Regions from separate parts of the Pseudomonas sp. NPDC098747 genome, predicted to be linked through region 2. Evidence: riboswitches for the same ligand, from Rfam matches in the RefSeq annotation. Region 2 holds a riboswitch; each other region holds the start of a gene.
The links. Region 2 has a riboswitch for cobalamin ahead of cobW (cobalamin biosynthesis protein CobW). Riboswitches for the same ligand answer to the same signal wherever they lie in the genome.
Positions count from the first base shown of each region.

Region 1 (2,263 bases), on a different contig from region 2:
TGCAGGCTGGACGATTCACCACAGGCGGCGAGCCCTCCGGCGAGGGCGATGACGAAAACGAGCTGGGGCTTGCGCATTGCTGATCTTCCCTATGAATGCATTCCTAGTCATAGAGGCGCGCGCAAGCCCGATGGTTCAAATGCTCAGCCACGAGCCTCTTTGAACAACACGGCAATGCCCGGGTGGTAATTGCCAGCCTCGCTGCGCAACTTGCGATAGGCGTAGGGGAAATACCAGGCGACGGCGCAGGTGTGTTCCTTTTGCAGATCGTCGACCATGTCCTGCAATTCTTCCGGGCTGGCGCTGTGTTGGGCTTTTTGCGGGGCGACAAACAGGCAGCCGAGCTTGAGGTCGCTGGCGTAGCTGATGCGTTTGGCGTCGTTGGTGATGTCCAGCAGGGCTTGGGTCAGGTTTAGATTGTTGACGCGTGGCCAGCGTTGCGTGGCCTGGATAAACGCGCGATCTTCGGTGCCAGCCAGGAACAGGTCGGCGCGGGCATTGCGCTCGCCTTCCTCGTTCTGCTTGCGGGTGCCGGTGTCGTGCAGTGTCACAAACTCCGCCATCCAGGCGGCGGCAGAAAGCAATCCGAGATTGGCTTTCTCGTCATGCCAGTAGGGCGTGTCACTGTCGCCGCGCACGGCGTTGTAACGGTCGATACAGTCAAACCAGCGTTCAAGCACCGGGCGCAGGAATTCCAGGCGCGGATTGCTGATGATCATGCCTTGCATCGTAATCATCCTTATTGTTGTGATGTGCTTTTTCGGTAAAAGCATGGCTCTTTGATATCACTTGTTTCAGCGTGGCACAAGATTGGCGTCGGTTAATTGATCGGCGGCAGTTATTCGCTCGATGACCCCCTCTTTAATTGACGCTCCACCCCCAACCCTCTAACCTTCGCGGCTTGTTTCAGGTGCTCTGTGACCTGCGTCGACAGAGTGAAACAGGGAAGCCGGTGAGGGTTGTCTTCAAGCGAAGAACAACCACGATCCCGGCGCTGCCCCCGCAACGGTAAATGAGTAAAAACTGCGTCTTGTGCCACTGCTCAACAGCGGGAAGGCGCGCAGTCAGGCGAAACGCCGCTCATGAGCCCGGAGACCGGCCTGATTCATCCAACGGCATCACGGTGGGCGATGCCAGGCTTTTTGCCGTCTATTCTTGTGCCTGCCCGCCGTTATCCAGCCTCAACGGAGAGCTCCCCCATGACTGATTCCCCCGAGCGTGACGAGCGCCATCTGGCGCGTATGCAGCGCAAAAAAGCCGTGATTGATGAACGCATCGCCAACTCGCCCGACGAGTGCGGCCTGGTGCTGGTGCTGACCGGCAACGGCAAAGGCAAAAGCAGCTCGGCGTTCGGCATGCTCGCCCGCGCAATGGGTCACGGCATGCAGTGCGGTGTGGTGCAGTTCATCAAGGGACGCAACAGCACCGGTGAGGAGTTGTTCTTCCGCCGCTTCCCCGAGCAGGTGCGCTTTCATGTGATGGGCGAGGGTTTCACTTGGGAAACTCAGGATCGCCAACGCGACATCGCCGCAGCCGAAGCCGCGTGGGCAGTGTCCCGCGAGTTGCTGCGCGATCCGTCGATCGGTCTGGTGGTGCTCGATGAACTGAACATCGCCCTCAAGCATGGCTACCTCGACCTTGATCAGGTGCTCAGCGACTTGCAGGCGCGTCCGCCGATGCAGCACGTGATCGTCACCGGTCGCGCGGCCAAGCCGGAAATGATCGAGATGGGCGACACGGTCACCGAAATGGGCGTGCTCAAACACGCCTTTCAGGCCGGCATCAAAGCGCAGAAAGGCGTTGAACTTTGAATCAGCCACGTCACTGCCCGGCGGTATTGATTGCCGCGCCGGCCTCCGGTCAGGGCAAGACCACCGTCACTGCCGCGCTCGCCCGTTTGCATCGCAATCAAGGGCGCAAGGTGCGCGTGTTCAAGTGCGGCCCGGATTTTCTCGATCCGATGATCCTCGAGCGCGCCAGCGGTGCGCCGGTTTATCAACTCGATATGTGGATGGTCGGCGAGCAGGAAAGTCGTCGCCTGTTGTGGGAAGCCGCCGCCGAAGCCGATCTGATTCTGATCGAAGGCGTGATGGGGCTGTTTGACGGGACGCCGTCGAGCGCCGACCTGGCGCGACATTTCGGCGTACCGGTGCTCGGCGTGATCGACGGCACCGCGATGGCGCAGACCTTTGGTGCGTTGGCGTTGGGGCTGGCGCGCTATCAGCCGGACTTGCCGTTTGCGGGTGTGCTGGCCAATCGCGTC
Region 1 covers NZ_JBIWAL010000036.1:33,017-35,279, reverse strand. Annotated here, with positions in the region: gene ACIQVE_RS20195 (PQQ-dependent sugar dehydrogenase) at 1-77, opposite strand, end outside; gene ACIQVE_RS20190 (hypothetical protein) at 144-728, opposite strand; cobalamin riboswitch at 892-1,119, shown strand; gene cobO (cob(I)yrinic acid a,c-diamide adenosyltransferase) at 1,200-1,811, shown strand; gene ACIQVE_RS20180 (cobyrinate a,c-diamide synthase) at 1,808-2,263, shown strand, end outside.
Region 1: linked by a shared signal. The riboswitch ahead of cobO (cob(I)yrinic acid a,c-diamide adenosyltransferase) and the one ahead of cobW (cobalamin biosynthesis protein CobW) in region 2 are both predicted to bind cobalamin.

Region 2 (2,263 bases):
ATGGGGTTGGGTTTTTAGTCAATTTTTTGGGGTGGATCCGTTGCTGCGGGTGGGGCTGATTAGGGTTCCGCCCTTACGGCGGGTCACTTTTTCCAGACGCCGAAAAAGTAACCAAAAAGGCTTTACCCTGACGTTCGGCCCGCTCGCTGGGGCTCGGGGTTCCTTCGCTCCGGGACTGATCCGGGCGCATCGCCTCCGGTTTGCTGCGCTGCACCTCCTCTCGATGTGTTTGGCTTCGCCAAACGGTCGCTGCGCTCCCACCCCCGGATCAATCCCTCCACTCAGCCTGCCGACGGGGCCTTGAGATCAAGAGCTGCACTCGAGCTAACGCTCATTGTGTTGAGTGGTGAAAGGCAATGCGTTCGGCTTTTGATTTGTGGTGAATTTGCCCCTCACCCCAGCCCTCTCCCCAGGGAGAGGGGGCCGATTTCTGTTGGTTTCAAAACTTATACTCGACTCGGTATCCCACGTCGGCGCACCTCGCCCAATCGCCTCGGTCAGTCCCCTCTCCCTCAGGGAGAGGGCTAGGGTGAGGGGCTTTTGATCTGGCTTTTGATCTGGCTTTTGATGTTGCTCTTGCTCTTAGCCCCCTTCGGCAGACCGAGCGAAGGTGTTCATCCGGGGGTTAGGCGCGCAGCGCCGTGCGGCGAAGCCGCATCCATCGAGAGGAGGTGCCGCGAAGCAAACCGCAGGCGACTGCCCCCGGATGGCCACCGTAGCGAGGGAACACTGAGCCTCAGCGAAGCGCCGTACGGCGGGGCAAAGTCTTTTGGTTCCTTTTTGGCGTTTGAAAAAGGGACTCGCTGTAAGAGCGAAACCGCCAGCGGCAGCACCCGCAGCAACGGATATGCCCCCTATCCAAACATTGACCCGCCACTGCACCATGCGTAGCCTTGCGCCTTCGAGGTTCTTCGGCGATGCCGAAGCTAAGAAGGGAACGCGGTCAATGCCGCGGCTGCCCCCGCAACTGTGAACGGTGATGTTCGCTGCCACGCCACTGCAAGCTCAGTCCACTGAGCCCGCGGGAAGGCGCAGCGAATGCCAGGCCCAGCGCCTGAACGCCGTCAGCCAGGAGACCTGCCTCGTCACAGATTCTCAATTTCAACCGGGCGGGGTGATCCGGTGGCGAACTCTCCAGGCACGCACGCGCGTGGCCGGTTCTCGTCCCGTATGCCCGCCGCTTGCCAAAGGGCATACCGATGAAAACACTGGCCAAACTCCCTGTCACCATCGTCACCGGCTTCCTCGGTTCGGGCAAAACCACGTTGCTGCGGCACATGCTCGACAACGCTCAGGGCCGTCGTATCGCGGTGATCGTCAACGAGTTTGGCGAGTTGGGCATCGACGGTGAAATCCTCAAACAATGCACCATCGGTTGCAGCGAAGAAGAGGCCGTGGGCCGCGTTTATGAACTGGCCAACGGCTGCCTGTGCTGCACGGTGCAGGAAGAGTTCTTCCCGGTGATGCGCGAACTGGTTGCCCGTCGCGGCGACCTCGACCACATCCTCATCGAAACCTCCGGTCTGGCCTTGCCAAAACCGCTGGTACAAGCCTTCCAGTGGCCGGAAATCCGTAGCGCCTGCACGGTTGACGCGGTGATCACCGTGGTCGACAGCCCAGCCGTGGCCGCTGGCACTTTCGCCGCGTTCCCGGATCAGGTCGATGCCCAGCGCAAACTCGACCCGAATCTGGATCACGAATCGCCGCTGCACGAATTGTTCGCCGACCAACTGGCCAGCGCCGACCTCGTCATCCTCAACAAATCCGACCTGATCAGCCCTGAAGACCTCGCGCGCGTTCGCCTGGAAGTCGCCGAAGAGCTGCCGCCAGCGGTGAAGATCATCGAGGCCAGCAGTGGTCGCGTGCCGCTGGACGTTTTGATCGGCCTCGGCGCCGGTTCCGAAGAACACATCGACAGCCGCCACAGCCATCACGATCATCACCACGACGGTGATGACGACCACGATGACCACGATCACGACGCCTTCGATTCGATCTCCATCGAACTGCCGCAAGCCGACGAAAGCCTGTTGCTCGACGCGCTGACGCAACTGGTGGTCAAGCACGGCATCCTGCGTGTGAAGGGCTTCGCGGCAATCCCGAGCAAGCCGATGCGTTTGCTGATTCAAGGCGTGGGCACGCGTTTCGACAAGCATTTCGACCGTCAGTGGGGCGCCGATGAAGCGCGCGTCACGCGTCTGGTGTTGATCGGCCAAGAACTCGACGCCGTGCAACTCGAAGCGCAACTGCGCGCTGCGCTCAG
Region 2 covers NZ_JBIWAL010000005.1:59,227-61,489, reverse strand. Annotated here, with positions in the region: cobalamin riboswitch at 888-1,100, shown strand; gene cobW (cobalamin biosynthesis protein CobW) at 1,200-2,263, shown strand, end outside.

Region 3 (2,263 bases), on a different contig from region 2:
GGAGGGATCATCGCGATGATGTATGAAATAGGCCCGATCGCTGCTGTTTGCCCCGGCCGGAATCGGTCGATTGGAGGACATCAGCCAGCGTCCCTGATTATCGTAGATGGTGATACCACTGAGCTGTGGCATCAACGGTTCCTGGCGGTTGATCAATGCACTCAGTCGCTGAATCTGTGCCGGCCCACTGCCTTCGGTTTCCAGGCGTTCGACAAGCCCGAGTAACAGCAGCGAGCTTTGGCGGACGGTCCCTTCGGAGTAGGTAGAAAGCGCCTGGGTCAGGTTCAAGCCATGGACATCCACCTCCTCCAGTGCTCGATCTCGCGAGGCCAATACTTTCCAGACAGTCAGTGACGCCAGGGAGCAACCGATGACCAGCAGCAAAAGCACAACCAGGTGGGAATCACGCTTCACGTTACTACCTTAAGGAAAGTCCGGTTTTCCGTTCCAGCGTCTATTGGGTCAGGGCAATAGCTGGAGCCATGCATCCTCTTCTTGAACAAGGATACAAGCAGTGGTGAATCGTTGCAGCAACTCAATAGGAGGGAGGAAAAGGCACATTCGCCACCGCCCCTTCGACTGACGCCGCCCCATGCTTGAAACAAGCACGCCCGTTCGCCTCAACCGCCACGATCGGCTACCATGCCGCCCGCCGGTTTCCAATTGGGATTAATAGGGAATCCGTGATGCGCCCAACGCATCAAACGGAACTGCCCCCGCAACTGTAGATGCTGAGCCTGCTTCTGAACTGCCACTGGGATTGCTCCCGGGAAGGCTGGAGCAGGCGATGACGCATCAGTCAGGAGACCTGCCGGCCAAGCAACAATCACTAACCGGCGGGGTGTCCGGGAAGGACATCTTTGTGCGCGTCACTTCGGTGATCGACCTTGCACTGCTTATCCGGCAGCGTTCGAGATGTGTTTCCAGACCCTACACCCTGGCTCCGTGTACGGTTCAAATGGAGATTGCATCATGCTGTTGCCTCGTTTTGTCGCCCTCGTCGCTGGCCTGGGTCTTGGCGCCCTCGCCCATGCAGCACCGACGCAGTATCCCCTGACAATTGAAAACTGCGGCAGCACGCTGACCTTCGCGCAGGCCCCTGCCCGTGCGGTGTCGATCGGCCAGGCCGGCACGGAGATGCTTTTCGCGCTCGGGCTGGGTGACAAATTGGTCGGGACTTCGGTGTGGTTCAACGACGTGCTGCCTCAGTACAAGGCGCAAAACGACAAGATCGAACGCTTGGCCGATAACGAACCGAGTTTCGAGTCGGTGATCGCCAAACGCCCGCAGCTAGTGGCTGTCGAACTGGAATGGATGGTCGGGCCACAAGGCGCCGTCGGCACCCGCGAGCAGTTTCACGAACTGAAGATTCCGACCTATTTGATGCCCTCTGACTGCGAGGCCAAGGACAATCTGGTCGGCGCCGACGGCACCCGTCTTGCGCCGTTTCGCATCGACAGCATCTATAAAAGCATCACCCAGTTCGGTGAGATTTTTGATGTTCAGCCGCGTGCTCAACAGCTGAACGCAGACCTCAAGGCCAGCCTCGCCAAGTCAATTGCGATGGCGCACAACAAGAACCTGAAAGACACCAGCGCACTGGTCTGGTTTTCCAGTGCCAGTCTGGATATCGACCCGTACGTCGCCGGGCACAAGGGTGTTCCAGACTTCATGCTCGACACGCTGGGCGTGCGCAACGTGGTGGAGTCGGATGAAGAATGGCCAACCGTCGGATGGGAAACCATCGCCAAAGCCAACCCGACATTCCTGATCATCGCGCGCATGGATCGCCGGCGCTTCCCGGCTGACGACTATCTGAAGAAGCTGGAATTCCTGCGCAGCGATCCCGTGACCCGCAACATGGACGCCGTGAAAAACAACCGCATCATCATTCTCGACGCCATGGCCATGCAGGCGAGCATGAGGACGTTCGACGGCATCGCAGCGCTGGCCACCGCTATCAACGGTTACGACCTGTCCAAATGACCACGACGTTGATACGCACCGTGCTTGCACTGGCGTTTCTGCTTTTAGCGGTGATTGCTGGTGTGGCCATTGGTGAGACAACCATTGATCCCATCGTGGTGTTCCAGGTGCTGGCCAACAAATTGTGGGCGGCCGGGTATGTACTCGATCCCATCGATGAGGGCATCGTCTGGAACTATCGCCTGACGCGCGCGCTGGTGGCTGCTGCTTGCGGCGCTGGCCTGGCGACTTGCGGGGTGATTCTGCAATCGCTGTTGCGCAACCCGTTGGCCGATCC
Region 3 covers NZ_JBIWAL010000047.1:7,062-9,324, reverse strand. Annotated here, with positions in the region: gene ACIQVE_RS22785 (diguanylate cyclase domain-containing protein) at 1-414, opposite strand, end outside; cobalamin riboswitch at 637-831, shown strand; gene ACIQVE_RS22780 (ABC transporter substrate-binding protein) at 973-1,986, shown strand; gene ACIQVE_RS22775 (FecCD family ABC transporter permease) at 1,983-2,263, shown strand, end outside.
Region 3: linked by a shared signal. The riboswitch ahead of ACIQVE_RS22780 (ABC transporter substrate-binding protein) and the one ahead of cobW (cobalamin biosynthesis protein CobW) in region 2 are both predicted to bind cobalamin.